2 regions of the Anoxybacillus sp. UARK-01 genome follow, and region 1 is predicted to be linked to the other one. Evidence: riboswitches for the same ligand, from Rfam matches in the RefSeq annotation. Region 1 holds a riboswitch; the other holds the start of a gene.
What was found. A riboswitch is a leader RNA that binds a small molecule or an ion and turns the genes downstream of it on or off. The one in region 1 is predicted to bind S-adenosylmethionine.
Positions count from the first base shown of each region.

Region 2: it holds a riboswitch for S-adenosylmethionine, as region 1 does, so the genes downstream of both, B6A27_RS17075 (O-acetylhomoserine aminocarboxypropyltransferase/cysteine synthase family protein) here and B6A27_RS01510 (YezD family protein) in region 1, are expected to answer to the same signal.

Region 1 covers NZ_NASY01000013.1:42,057-49,067, forward strand. Annotated here, with positions in the region: gene B6A27_RS01485 (nitrite/sulfite reductase) at 1-1,617, opposite strand, end outside; gene cysC (adenylyl-sulfate kinase) at 1,620-2,225, opposite strand; gene sat (sulfate adenylyltransferase) at 2,243-3,391, opposite strand; partial or broken gene B6A27_RS01500 (inorganic phosphate transporter) at 3,501-4,562, opposite strand; gene B6A27_RS01505 (phosphoadenylyl-sulfate reductase) at 4,575-5,279, opposite strand; gene B6A27_RS01510 (YezD family protein) at 5,383-5,526, opposite strand; SAM riboswitch class I at 5,599-5,712, opposite strand; gene B6A27_RS01515 (DUF1128 domain-containing protein) at 6,160-6,384, opposite strand; gene B6A27_RS01520 (low molecular weight protein-tyrosine-phosphatase) at 6,503-6,973, shown strand; gene B6A27_RS01525 (YtxH domain-containing protein) at 6,996-7,011, shown strand, end outside.
Region 2 covers NZ_NASY01000055.1:22,208-29,218, reverse strand. Annotated here, with positions in the region: gene B6A27_RS17110 (acetyl-CoA C-acetyltransferase) at 1-907, shown strand, start outside; gene B6A27_RS17105 (acyl-CoA dehydrogenase family protein) at 963-2,747, shown strand; gene B6A27_RS17100 (arsenate reductase family protein) at 2,807-3,166, shown strand; gene gcvH (glycine cleavage system protein GcvH) at 3,241-3,624, shown strand; gene B6A27_RS17090 (toprim domain-containing protein) at 3,808-4,155, shown strand; gene B6A27_RS17085 (thioredoxin family protein) at 4,171-4,485, shown strand; gene B6A27_RS17080 (SCP2 sterol-binding domain-containing protein) at 4,745-5,092, shown strand; SAM riboswitch class I at 5,168-5,267, shown strand; gene B6A27_RS17075 (O-acetylhomoserine aminocarboxypropyltransferase/cysteine synthase family protein) at 5,338-6,654, shown strand.

The DNA.
Region 1 (7,011 bases):
TGTGCTGAAATTCGTTAAAATGCGATCCAATTCTGCCTGCAACGCTTCAATGCCGACGCGATTAAAGTAATCAAGAAATGTCTCGCCAGGCAGCTTTGTTTCTTGAAAATAGGAGAACAGCAATACAAGCACTTCTTCGATTTGTTCTGCCGGGATCTTGCCTTTTAATTTTTCGTTAAATTTTCCGTCGTTTTGCAGCGTACCGCCTACATAAATTTCAAACGCCTCAACCATGCCTTTGTCTTTTGTTTTCATTTTGATCCCTTGAAGCCCGATATCGCCAATTTGTCTTTGACCGCAAGAGTTTGGACAGCCGACCATATGGATGCGTACGGGAACATCAAGCTGTAAACGGCTATCTAAGTATTCTGCGACATGACGCATCCGCTCTTTTGTTTCAACCAATGCGAGATTGCAAAACTCGATGCCTGTGCAGGAAACGGAGTATCCAATGAACGTTTTTGGCCGCACGGTAATCCGCTCAAATATTTTTTCTTGAAGCACCGACTCTACATATGAATCTGGAACGTTGGGAATAACAAGATTTTGTGAGTTGCAAAAACGAACCTCGCCATTTCCGTATTGGCGGGTTATTCTGGCAATCTCAAATACTTCATCAGCGCTGAGACGCCCAACCGGTACGTTAAAGCCGATATAGTTCAGCCCTTCCTGCTTTTGGCGGTGTACACCGTAAAAATAGCCGGCATTCCAGCCTTTTTGCACCGTTTCGCCTTTGGATGGCAGCGGACCTGTATATTCTAAAAGCTTTTCTTTAAATTTTTCCACTCCCCAATCAGCGACAAGGAATTTAAGACGCGAACGATGACGTTTTTCGCGATAGCCATAATCACGGAAAATAGTTGTAATAGCAATGGCGACCTCTTTTACGCGTTCTTGTTCTACAAATATATCAAGCAATTGGGCAAGATGCGGAGCCGACGACAACCCGCCTCCGACTTTTACGTGGAAACCTAATACTTCTTGACCGTCGATGACTTTTTTGGCCGGTATAAAGGAAACACAGTGAATTTCAGCATTGGCTGCGTTGTATACGTTGGCACTTATCGACATTTTATATTTGCGTGGTAAATTCGAAAAATCTTCATTGTGCTGGAAAAATTCATAGATTTCGCGAACAATATGCGTTGTGTCAAATAACTCGTCTGGGTCGATGCCAGCTAGGGGATTGCCGACAATGTTGCGAGTGATATCACCGCATGCGCCGGCTGTCGATAGTCCGACACGCTTTAATCGTTCGAAAATATCGGGAATTTGTTCGATTTGCAGCCAATGGAATTGAACGGCCTGCCGTGTCGTGATATCAAATAGGCCACGCCCGTAATCGCGGGCAATCCCTGCCAATGCTTCAAGCTGTTCATTATTTAAAATGCCTGAAGGGACGCAGACACGCATCATAAAATAGCCGGCTTCTTTGGGACGCTGTAAATATAATCCAGCCCATTTAAAATAATCCCAGTCTTCTTGAGGAATCGCGGCAAACCCTTCTTTTGCATAACGCGGGATCTCATCAAAAATTTTTAAACCGTCTTTTTCTAGCTTTTTTAATTCGGTTTTGTTCAGTTTTGGATTAGCAGCCCATGTTTTTTCGTACGCCATCTTTATAAGTCCTCCTTAATAAAGTGTCGATCGCGTAAATAAGCAATCACTTGATCGGCACATTGATGAATGGAATGAAGATGAGTGTCAATGATGAGTTCCGGTGCTTCCGGAGCTTCGTATGGCGAATCAATGCCGGTAAAATTGCGAATTTCTCCGTTTCTAGCTTTTTGATATAGCCCTTTTGGATCGCGTTTTTCGCATTCCTCAAGCGGGCATTTTACGTAGATTTCGATAAATTCATCGCTTTCCACTAGCCTGCGCACTAGCGCACGGTCTTGAGCGAAAGGGGAGATAAACGCTGTTAACACAAATTGTCCGCTGTCGACAAACAATTTGGCCACTTCGCCAATGCGGCGGATGTTTTCAGTACGGTCTTCAGCAGAGAATCCCAAGTCCTTGTTTAATCCATGGCGAACGTTATCTCCATCAAGCACATAATTTTGAATGCCGAGATCAAATAGCTTTTTAGAAACGGCGTTAGCCACCGTCGATTTTCCGGAGCCAGACAGCCCAGTGAACCATAAAACACAGCTATAATGGCCGTTGCGCTGGCGGCGTTCCTCCTTTGTCACGGCCGTCTGATGCCAAACAACGTTCGTGTTCAATGTGATTTCCTCCTTTGTTAGCGAGCGGAATGAGGAACTGCCAACCCCTTAATAAGCACTTGCACCACTTCTGGACGGCTGAATGTGCTAGGCGGTACTTGGCCGCTTCTCAACATTTCTCGTACTTTTGTTCCCGATAATACCACGTGATGTTCGCTGCTATGCGGACATGTTTTTGTTGAGGCCATTCCCTCGCATTTTGTACAATAAAAGCTATGTTCAAAAAATAATGGAGTAATGCCGAGATCTTCTGGAGAAAAGTTTAAGAAAATCTTTTGAGCATCATATGTGCCATAATAATTTCCAACGCCAGCGTGATCGCGTCCGACAATAAAGTGCGTGCAGCCGAAGTTTTTGCGCACCATCGCATGGAAAATGGCTTCCCTTGGCCCCGCATAGCGCATGGCTGCTTGAAAGACGCCAAGAAACACTCGATCCTTCGGATAGTAGTTTTCCAAAAGTACTTGATAGCTTTCCATGCGAATATCAGCTGGAATATCGTCGTCCTTTGTTTCGCCGACAAGCGGATTTAAAAATAGTCCATCGACGATTTCAAGCGCGCATTTTTGAATATATTCGTGAGCGCGATGCACAGGATTTCGCGTCTGAAAGCCGACAACGGTGTTCCAACCCAATTCAGCAAAGCGTTGGCGTGTCTCGGCTGGATCGAAATAAAAGGAAGCAAATCGTCCTTTGTTTGTTCGATTAACAAGGGTGATCGGCCCCCCGACGTAGACATTTGGTCTTTCGAATAATTTTTTGACTCCAGGATGATTCCAGTCCTCTGTTTGATAGACAAGAAGGGCTTCCTTTTGTTTATCAGGCACGTATAGCTCTTGAACTTCCATCACGCCGTATACTTGGCCGTTGTGGACAAGCTTTACCGTTTCGCCGATGGAAAGCTCAGCTGCTTTTTGTTCACTCACAGCAAGCGTAATCGGAATGCTCCAAACGATGCCATTGGCAAGGCGCATCGTTTTCACAACAGATTCGTAGTCCTCCTTTCCTAAAAATCCTGTTAGCGGGCTGTATGCGCCAGTACCGATCAATTCAAGATCGCTTAATTCTGCATTGGACAGCTCAATTTTTTTCGTCACAGAGTGGAATGGATATTTCGGGTTCCAACGATTGATTAATGTACCGCCATGTGGGATGCTTAAGCTCATTTTCATTCCTCCTAAAATATAGTAAATAGGGCCGCTATGGTTAGCGAGCGTTGTTAACGATTGATATCGCTTGTGTTTATAAAAGCGATAGGATAACTGTGATTTAATGTTAAATTCCTTCGCCATGTTCGTGCAAAGATCGCTTTTCTTCTGTTGCTGTTTTTTTGAGACTGATGATTCCTAGGGTGGACAGAAAGACGCTAAAAATAGCAATAAACGTGTAAATATTGCTGTCCAGCAGTAATTTTACAAGACTATAAGCGATAACAAGAGAAAAAATAGGTGAAACAAACCAAACCTTTAACAGCTAAATAACAATTCGTTTTTGCCAAATGTACGTTCCTGTTTTGGCTGTTCCGATTCCGATAATAGCGGATGTGGTAATCTGCGTTAATGGAACTGGCAGACCGAAAAGGGAAGAAAGAATAACAAGGATGGCTCCTGTTCCTGAGATCGCGCATCCTTCAAACGGAGAAAAATGAATAATTTTTTTCCCGTTCGTTTCAAGCACGCGCCCGCCCAGTAAAACGGCTCCTAATGCTACAAATAAGCCGCCAAAAAAAGTGCCGGAATTCACTGAGATCAAATTGGCGCCGACGAGAGGGCCGACAGCGTTGGCCACGTTGTTCATTCCAGCTGAAAAAGCTTCAAAAAAGCCAGTCACAATTAACAAGGACATCAAGCTCTTTTTCCACATGCCCTGTTCAACGTAAGGACGTTTTTCTTTAAGCCGCAAAAACCATTTTCCCACGATAAAGGCGATGACTGGAATGATGATCCAAATGGAAACAATAAATAGAAGTTTAGAAAGATATAGCGTTTGATAAGCCATGCCGGCACCGACGACAGCCCCAACCGTAATTTCGCTTGTGGATAGTGGAACTCCTATCATATTGGCCGCAAATAAGGAAATAGTTGAAGCTGCTAGAATAATCGTGACAATTTTAATCGTTAAAATGGACGAAGGGATGATGCTAGAACCAATTGTTTTCACGACTTCTCCTCCGCTAAGACTCCCTAGAAAAACACCGAGACCACAAAGAAGGAGGGCGATGGATTTCCGCTGAATGGCTCCTGAGCCATAGGCTACTCCCATCGCTGCGGCTGCTCCGCTAGCTCCGATATTCATGGCGAAAAAGAAGGAGACGGCAAAAGCAACGGCTAAAAGCATGTATGCCCCTCCTTATGATTCATGGAGGCCGCATTCGACTTTTCCACGTCCAGCCCATCTGCCTGAACGCAAATCATTTGCATCAAGCGCAGGAGATGTGCACGGCTCACAGCCAATGCTTGGGTAGCCTTTATCATGAAGCTCGTTGTATGGCAGCTGATGTTTATAGACATAGTTCCATACGTCTTTCCAAGTCCAGTGAATCAGCGGACATATTTTAATAGATTGAAATTTTGGGTCTTTATTCAGAAATTCCACATGTCTCCGTGTGGAAGACTGCTCACGGCGCAATCCAGAAATCCAGGCTGGCACACCTGTCAAGACTTCGCGAAGCGGGATAATTTTGCGAATTTCACAGCAGCGATTTGGCTCATGCACCCATAGTTGCTCTCCCATTTGTTCTGCCTGCTCTTCTAGCGATAGGCGCGGCTTTTTCATTACAATGCGAAGCGAAGGATATTTTTTTTGCACCTTTTCAATTGTTTCGTATGTTTCGCGAAAATGGAGACCCGTATCGAGAAAAACAACGGTTGCGTCCGGTTTAACTTTAGAGATTAGATCGATTAAGACGATGCCCTCAATACCGAAGCTACAGGCATAAACAACCTCATCTCCATAATGCTCATAAGCCCAGCGAATAACGTCTGAGGCTCCTTTTGTTTCATTGTCAATTGAGAAGAATGGCATTTCTCCATTCCATGTGTCATAAGTCAGCAAGGTTGCTTCCTCCTTCATTTGGTGGTAAAAAAAGACAGTTTTCACCTTGCTCTGTACGATAGAAGGGAAAACCGCCTCTAGTTTGTCTAGTCAGCGCGCCTTATTATTTAATTCTTATCTTTTCGTTTTTTTCAAGTTGAATCACTTTGCCGTCTTGGATCACAAGCGTGATCGTGCCAAATTTCATTGACTGCAGCATTTCTTGTATTCTAGTAAAAACGGCATCGATTTGCTGGTCATTTCCCATTACGATTCCTCCTTAGTGTCAATAAATAAAAAAGCTTTCCATTTCGGAAAGACAAAGGAGGCTGCCTATTTCACCTTATCTCCCAAAATGGTTCCCATTTGGCTGGACGTAGCACCTTGCTTCATGAATTTGAAGTAGGTTGCCGGGGTTCATTGGGCCAGTTCCCTCCCCCACTCTTGATAAGTATGTAATTGACTAAAATTTTAACATAATTCGAATAAATGTCAACCCGAGTTTTTCGATAGGAATTTATTTTTGCGTTTGAACATCATCTGTCGAGAAGTCTCCTGTCTCTTAATGAAGTGTTGGTGGAAGGGGTTTATTCATGTGATGGGGAATATAGAATGAAAAAGGGATAACATCATATAGAACGCTATGAAAATGGAAAAAGATAGGAAGGGAGATAGAGGGGGAAGTCATTTTTCAAAATGGTTCCATTTCACTTCCCGCGATTAGCTGCGATCTTTGTTTGCTAAGCGGGGTCTGCGGGGGAATATGCCTAAAAGAATGACAGACAACGACCATTTGGACGTTGTCTGTCGCCTAAAAAGCTGACGAGGCCCCTTTTTTATAGAAAAAACGGAGCAGGCGCGGACGCCGCTTCCAGCATGGACAAGCCTCTGTCTTGTTTCATTATCGTTTGCGTAAATTTCCAAGCTCTTCGACAATGGCTTGCATTTCATTAGGGCTGAAGGAGCTTTTTCTCATGACCATTTCATAAAGATCTCTTAACTCCTCATATAGCGTTTCGTCAAAATGGGATGACTTCATCACATCAAAGTTGAGAACCTTCAGCTTTTCCTTTATTTTTTCAATCATGTATTCCATATTTTCAAGAGATTTTTGCGATAAATCCAAAAGTCTCATCCTTTCTGAATTTGATGGATAGAGTCATTGTACCATATGGAAGGAATGAAAGAATATACATGTATACTGTTATTTTGTTTATAATGGATAGCGAAGGGAGATGTGTTTGATGATTAAAGTGTTATTTGTTTGTCTTGGGAATATTTGCCGATCACCAATGGCTGAAGCCATTTTTCGCGACTTGGTCAAAAAAGAAGGGCTTGAAGATCAAATTATGATCGATTCGGCGGGAACGGGGAATTGGCATATCGGCAATCCGCCTCATGAAGGAACGCAAAGCATTTTAACAAAGCAGGGAATTGATTTTTCGGGAATTCGGGCAAGACAAATTGGCGAAGAGGATTTGCGGATGTTTGACTATATTGTTGCAATGGATGTCGAGAACATGGAGGATTTAAAGCGCTTGGCTGGATATAATAAAGCTGGCTTTGTTGGCCGTTTGCTTGATTTTGTTCCAGACAGCGATATAGCTGATGTACCGGATCCTTATTATACAGGTAATTTTATCGAAGTGTACGAGCTAATCCAAAAGGGCTGCCGGCATTTGCTTGAAGCGATTAAAAAAGAACAAGGAATATAATCAACCAAAGGGGGAGGAGAAGATGAAAATCGCAAGAA
Region 2 (7,011 bases), on a different contig from region 1:
CTCATCAGGGCTGCAGGCGATTGCTTATGCAGCGGAACGCATTATGCTTGGCCACTCTGACACGATTATCGCTGGCGGCGTTGAATCAATGAGTCTTGTCCCCATGCTGGGGCATGTTGTGAGGCCGAATGCAAAAATTGCTGAAAACATTCCAGAATACTATATGTCAATGGGACATACAGCAGAGCAAGTGGCTATGAAGTATGGAATCAGCCGCGAAGAACAGGATGCGTTTGCTGTAGGCAGCCATCAGCGGGCAGCCCAAGCGATCCGTGACGGGAAGTTTGTGGATGAAATTGTTCCGGTGAATGTCACGATCCGTACGGTTGAAAATAACCGACTTGCGGAAAAACAGATCGTATTTGCTGAAGACGAAGGTGTTCGTCCGGAAACGAACAAAGAAATATTAGCAAAGCTGCGCCCGGCGTTTGCCGTTAATGGAACAGTCACTGCAGGAAATGCGTCGCAAACAAGCGATGGGGCAGCAGCGGTCATGGTGATGGATCGCGAAAAGGCAGAAGCGCTTGGCTTGAAGCCTCTTGGAAAATTCCGTTCATTCGCCGTAGCAGGCGTCCCTCCAGAAGTGATGGGAATCGGGCCGATTGCTGCTGTTCCAAAGGCGCTAAAGCTTGCTGGATTAGAGCTTTCCGATATCGGATTATTTGAGCTAAATGAGGCGTTCGCTTCACAAGCGATTCAAGTGATTCGGGAGCTCGGTCTAGATGAAGAAAAAGTCAATGTCAATGGCGGAGCGATTGCACTCGGGCATCCGCTCGGATGCACAGGGGCTAAATTAACGTTGACCTTGCTTCATGAGATGCGCCGCCGGCATGAGCAATTTGGTATTGTTACGATGTGCATCGGCGGCGGCATGGGAGCCGCTGGTGTATTTGAATTACTGGAGTAGTGTAAAGCAGATGATATCAAGGTTGTTCACATAAAAAACAAGGAGGAGAAACGCAATGGCAAAAGCGATGGATAATGTGGTGAAAGGTGGCAGCTTCTTAATTGAAGAGGTAGACTGCGGACGCGTGTTTACTCCGGAAGATTTTACAGATGAGCATAAAATGATCGCCAAAACAACAGAGGAATTTGTGATCAATGAGGTGTTGCCTCAGTTAGAGCACTTAGAAAATCATGAGTTTGATCGTTCTGTTAAACTGCTAAAGAAAGCGGGAGAAATTGGACTTTTAAGCGCGGATGTACCGGAAGAGTATGGAGGTTTGTCGCTTGATAAAATCAGCTCAGCATTAATTGCCGAAAAAATGGCGCGGGCCGGAGGGTTTTCGATTTCGCATGGCGCCCACGTAGGAATCGGCTCACTTCCTATTGTATTATTTGGAACAGAAGCGCAAAAACAAAAATATTTGCCGGCATTGGCCACAGGTGAAAAGATAGCGGCTTATGCTTTAACAGAGCCGGGCTCCGGTTCGGACGCTCTAGGGGCGAAAACGACAGCGAAGCTGAATGCAGAAGGCACTCACTATGTTTTGAATGGAGAGAAGCAATGGATTACCAATGCAGGGTTTGCGGATGTGTTTGTCGTTTATGCTAAAGTGGATGGCGAGCATTTCTCGGCTTTTATTGTAGAGCGTGATTTTCCTGGGGTGTCTACCGGAGCAGAAGAAAAGAAAATGGGAATTAAAAGCTCTTCCACTCGCACATTAATTTTACAAGATGCCCTTGTGCCGAAGGAGAATTTATTAGGGGAAATTGGAAAGGGGCATGTCATCGCTTTTAATATTTTAAATATTGGCCGTTATAAATTAGGTGTCGGAGCGGTTGGCGGCTCCAAACGGGCTCTAGAGGTGACGATTCAATATGCGAATCAGCGCCAGCAATTTAAAACGCCAATTTCCCAATTTTCATTAACACAAGAAAAATTTGCGACGATGGCATCAAAACTATACGCTGCGGAGAGCTCGGTATATCGCACAGTTGGATTATTTGAGGAGCGCATGAGCAAGCTGGATGCCGAACAAGCGAGAGAAGGAAAAGAAATTGCTAGATCTATTGCTGAATATGCCATTGAATGTTCATTGAATAAATTTTTTGCAACGGAAGTATTGGATTACATTGTGGATGAAGGGGTACAGATTCATGGCGGCTACGGTTTTATGCAGGAATATGAAATTGAACGGGCGTATCGCGACTCGCGCATTAACCGTATTTTTGAAGGAACGAATGAAATCAACCGCCTGTTAGTACCGGGAACGTATTTGCGGAAAGCGATGAAGGGAGAGCTTCCTCTTTTGCAAAAAGCGCAAAAGCTGCAAGAAGAACTCATGATGCTGATGCCGGAAGAAGTAGGAGATGGATTGCTAGAGCAAGAAAAATATTTGGTGCGGAACGCGAAAAAAATTGCTCTGTTGACAGCCGGCCTAGCCGTGCAGAAATTTGGCCCGAAACTAGAGAAAGAACAAGAAGTGCTAGTGAATATTGCCGACATTGTCAGCAATATTTATGCGATGGAATCAGCGCTTCTTCGCACAGAAAAGGCGATTCAAAAATTTGGAGCAGAGAAAAATAAACAAAAAATTTTATATACAGAAATTTTCTGCCAGGAAGCATTTAATGAAATCGAAGCACATGCAAAAGAAACGATTGTAGCGGTTGAGCAAGGAGATATGCTGCGAATGATGCTATCGGCATTGCGCAAGCTTACGCGCCATACTCCAATCAATGTCATTGCCAAAAAACGCGAAGCGGCGGCCGCGCTCATTGAAGCAGAACGTTATATTGTGTAATAATGAGAAGTACCAGACGAATCGTCTGGTACTTTGTTTATAGAGGGTGATGAACGATCATGTTAACTTTTTACTGGTATCCGAAATGCAGCACTTGCCGAAAAGCGAAAAAATGGTTAGAGGAGCGCGGCATCGCAGTGAATGATGTACATATTGCCGAACATCCACCAACAAAAGATGAATTAAGAGAGCTTTATCAACAAAGCGGGCTTCCGCTCAAAAAGTTTTTTAACACAAGCGGCATGAGGTATCGGGAGCTAGGATTAAAAGATCGCATCAGCACAGCGACTGACGACGAGCTGCTTGAACTATTGGCATCGGATGGCATGCTGATTAAACGGCCGATTGCAACAGATGGGACGCATGTGGTAGTAGGATTTGATGAGCAAGCTTATGAAAAAATTTTTGGACAAGTATAACGAATACAGTCGAGTTTTTCAAAAAAATCAGTTATTATTAAAAAGAATACATTGCTGTTGGAGGGACATAAATCATGAACACACCAAAAGAATTGCGCTATTCTGAAGAACATGAATGGGTACGTGTGGAAGATGGTAAAGTTCGAATTGGAATTACTGATTTTGCGCAATCCGAGTTAGGAGATATCGTATTTGTTGAGCTTCCAGAGGTAGGTGCGGAACTTACAGCAAACGAGCCGTTTGGCAGTGTTGAATCAGTGAAAACGGTTTCTGAGCTGTATGCCCCTATCAGTGGAAAAGTTGTTGAAATTAATGAAGAATTAAACGACAATCCTGAATTTGTCAATGAATCTCCATATGAGAAGGCATGGATGATTGTTGTTGAGCCGACTGATTTAAGCGAAATCGATCGTTTATTGACGGCTGAACAATATGAGCAAATGATTAACCAAGAATAAGATCGATTCTAGCACGCCGTGGCTAATAATGCCGCGGCGTTATATCTTTTATATGAATAGTGAATGGTTAAAGCAAGCATGGATTGTTTCTCCGATCTCAAGGCTGTTTTATTTTTGGAAGCAGGAAGGTAGAAAACAAAGAGCGAATGGAATACAATATACATAACTTCTTTTCATTAGGTGATGATCATGATGGATAAAGAAAAAGTAATTATTGTCGAGGGGCGCTCCGACAAAAAGAAAATAGAGGGCATGATTAAAGATTCCGTTGAAATCATTTGCACAAACGGGACGATCAGCCGTGCAAAATTAGATGAGTGGATTGATCAGCTGTATGATAAAGAAGTGTTTATCTTAGTGGATTCGGATGAAGCGGGAGAACGATTGCGAAAGCAGCTGCGCCGTGAATTTCCTGAGGCGGAGCATTTATATATCGATCGCATGTATCGAGAGGTGGCCGCAGCACCTAAAAAACATATTGCAACGGTGCTGCTGAGCGCTAATATTGATGTGTATGCAGATGATTGGTAAAAGGTGTGAAGAAGTGTGGAAGAAGTAACGATACAGCAATTAGATGAACTCATTCAGCAGGAGGAGTTTGTATGTTTGTATGTATATACACCGATGTGCGGCACATGCCAGCTAGCGAATCGCATGGTCAGCATTGTTCAAGAGCTAACTTCTCATGTAGCCTTTCGGAAGTCCGATATTAACTATATGCCGGATCGAGCGGTCAGCTGGGAAATTGAAAGTGTACCTTGCCTGCTGTTATTTAGAAACGGGGAAATGAAAAAGAAGTTATATGCATTTCAATCTGTCCCATATTTATATGAGGTGATTCAAGAATTGCAAAAGCCGTAATGCATGCATTTATGGATAAGAGAAGAACAAACAGTAGATAGGTCCATTTTAGATTGTGCAGAAGTGTTGGCATCCGTATAGATTGAAGCAAGCCTTTGGGGGCTTGCTTTTTTATTTAGAGTTTTTTTGACATATTTCTCGGGAAATATGAAAAATCGTGTACGTTTTCTTGATGATTTGTCGACAAGTTTATAAAGGAATTATGCCTTTTTCTATGGAAATAAATGAGAGAAAAGGATAATGGAGAGGCGGGAAAACGATGAAGATTTATGAATTAACTAAAAAATTTATGGAACGTGTACAGACGTTGCACCATCTGTTGCCGATTTTACCGGAGGAGGAACTCTACATTCGCTTTGAATGCGATGCAGAAACACTGATTTTCGCCATTTCAAAAACGGGAGTTCATCTGGCGCAGGAAGCTGATGAAAGGAAGATATTAACCATTAGAGGGTCGAAAGAGGCGCTTGTTAGTCTGTTGAAAGGTGAACTTAAATTGCAGCAGCAGCTCCGCTTAAAAGAATTAGTGGTTTCCGGTAGCTTTCGTCACATGCTTTTATTAGAATCGCTTCTTCATTTAGCTAAACCATATCGTTATGCCTCTTGAATATGAAATCACGAAATGTTATTGACATGATAAAAAAACAGTGTTATTATTCAGAAAAATAAAATAATAAACAAGTTCTTATCAAGAGTGGCGGAGGGACTGGCCCGATGAAGCCCGGCAACCGGTTTGACACGGTGCCAATTCCAGCAGAGTGTATCGCTCTGGCAGATAAGAAGAGTTAAAGGAAATTTCCCCCTCTTCTTATGATGAAGAGGGGGTTTTCATTTGATTATAAAAAGGAGAGGATGACAGTGGGCGAAAAATCATATCGTTTAGAAACGCTGGCGGTGCATGGGGGGGTAAGTCCAGATCCTGTGACAGGAGCAAGAGCCGTTCCGATTTATCAATCGAACGCTTATCAATTTGCCAATACGGAGCATGCAGCCAACTTATTCGCATTGAAAGAAGAAGGGTACATTTATACGCGCATTCATAACCCGACCGCCACAGTCTTTGAGGAAAGAGTGGCACAATTAGAAGGAGGAATTGGAAGTCTTGCAGTAGCAAGCGGCATGGCCGCAATCACGCTTGCGATCTTAAATATAGCGCAAGCAGGAGACGAGATTGTGTCAGCTTCAACGCTATATGGAGGTACCTATAACCTCTTTGCCACTACCCTTCCGAAATATGGGATTACAACGCATTTTGTTGATCCCGCTAATCCGGAAAATTTTCGTGCTGCCATTACGCCAAAAACGAAAGCGATCTTTGCAGAAACGATTGGTAATCCAAGTTTGCACGTACTAGATATTGAAGCGGTAGCCAACATTGCGCATGAAGCGGGTATTCCTCTCATTATTGATAATACGTTTGCCACTCCATATCTATGCCGTCCGATTGAGTATGGGGCGGATATCGTTGTTCATTCAGCTACTAAATGGCTGCTTGGAAACGGTACAACGCTTGGCGGCATTATTATAGACGGAGGAAAGTTTAATTGGGATTCTCCTAAATTTCCGGGATTTACAACTCCGGATCCAAGCTATCACAATCTTGTGTATGCAGAAGCTTTAGGTCCGGCTGCTTATATCATTAAGGCTCGTGTGCAATTGCTGCGGGATCTTGGACCAGCGATTAGCCCATTTAATGCGTTTCAATTTAATTTAGGGCTTGAGACGCTTCATGTACGCATGAAAGAGCATATTGCTAACACGCGTCGGATTGTAGACTATTTAGATCGCCATCCGGCAGTAGAATGGGTGCTGTATCCTGGACACGAAAAGCATCCAGCCAAGAATTTGGCCGAAAAATATTTGCCGAAAGGAGCGGGAGCCGTTGTGGTGTTCGGCATTAAAGGAGGAAGAGAAGCGGGAGCGGCTCTCATTAACAACGTGAAGCTTTGGTCGCACTTGGCCAATGTAGGAGACGCCAAAAGCTTAATTATTCATCCAGCCAGCACCACGCATCAGCAGTTGAGCCCAGAAGATTTGCAGGCCTCGGGAGTTACGGAAGATTTGATTCGTCTATCGGTCGGCATCGAAAATGTCGAAGACTTAATTGAGGATTTAGAGCAAGCCATCGCCATTGCCACAGGAATTCGTTCGCTGTATTCAGAGGTGTAGAAAATAGCCGTCAACAATTGAATCGGTCATGAAGTCCATTCATATTGATAAAACAATAGTTTCAACGAGAGGTTAGAACATATTAAAAACAGGCGTGGTGATGATCCAATAAAAACCGATTAACGCCGCCCGATTCCTCGTTTTTCCGTCATAATCTGTAAACCCTTTGCTTGTCCACTGTCAGCATGTCTTTGTCAAACAACGAACGCTTTGTGGGCAAGATGGGCCCGCTGGCGCTTTTGCTCGAGGGAGATGCCGAAAAGGTTGTGTTAAGCCAGAGCATTTTGAATGGATCATCGGCGCTTGTGTATTGATTCTATGATTAGGAATTATTTTTCTGTTGACACCTTCCTTTAT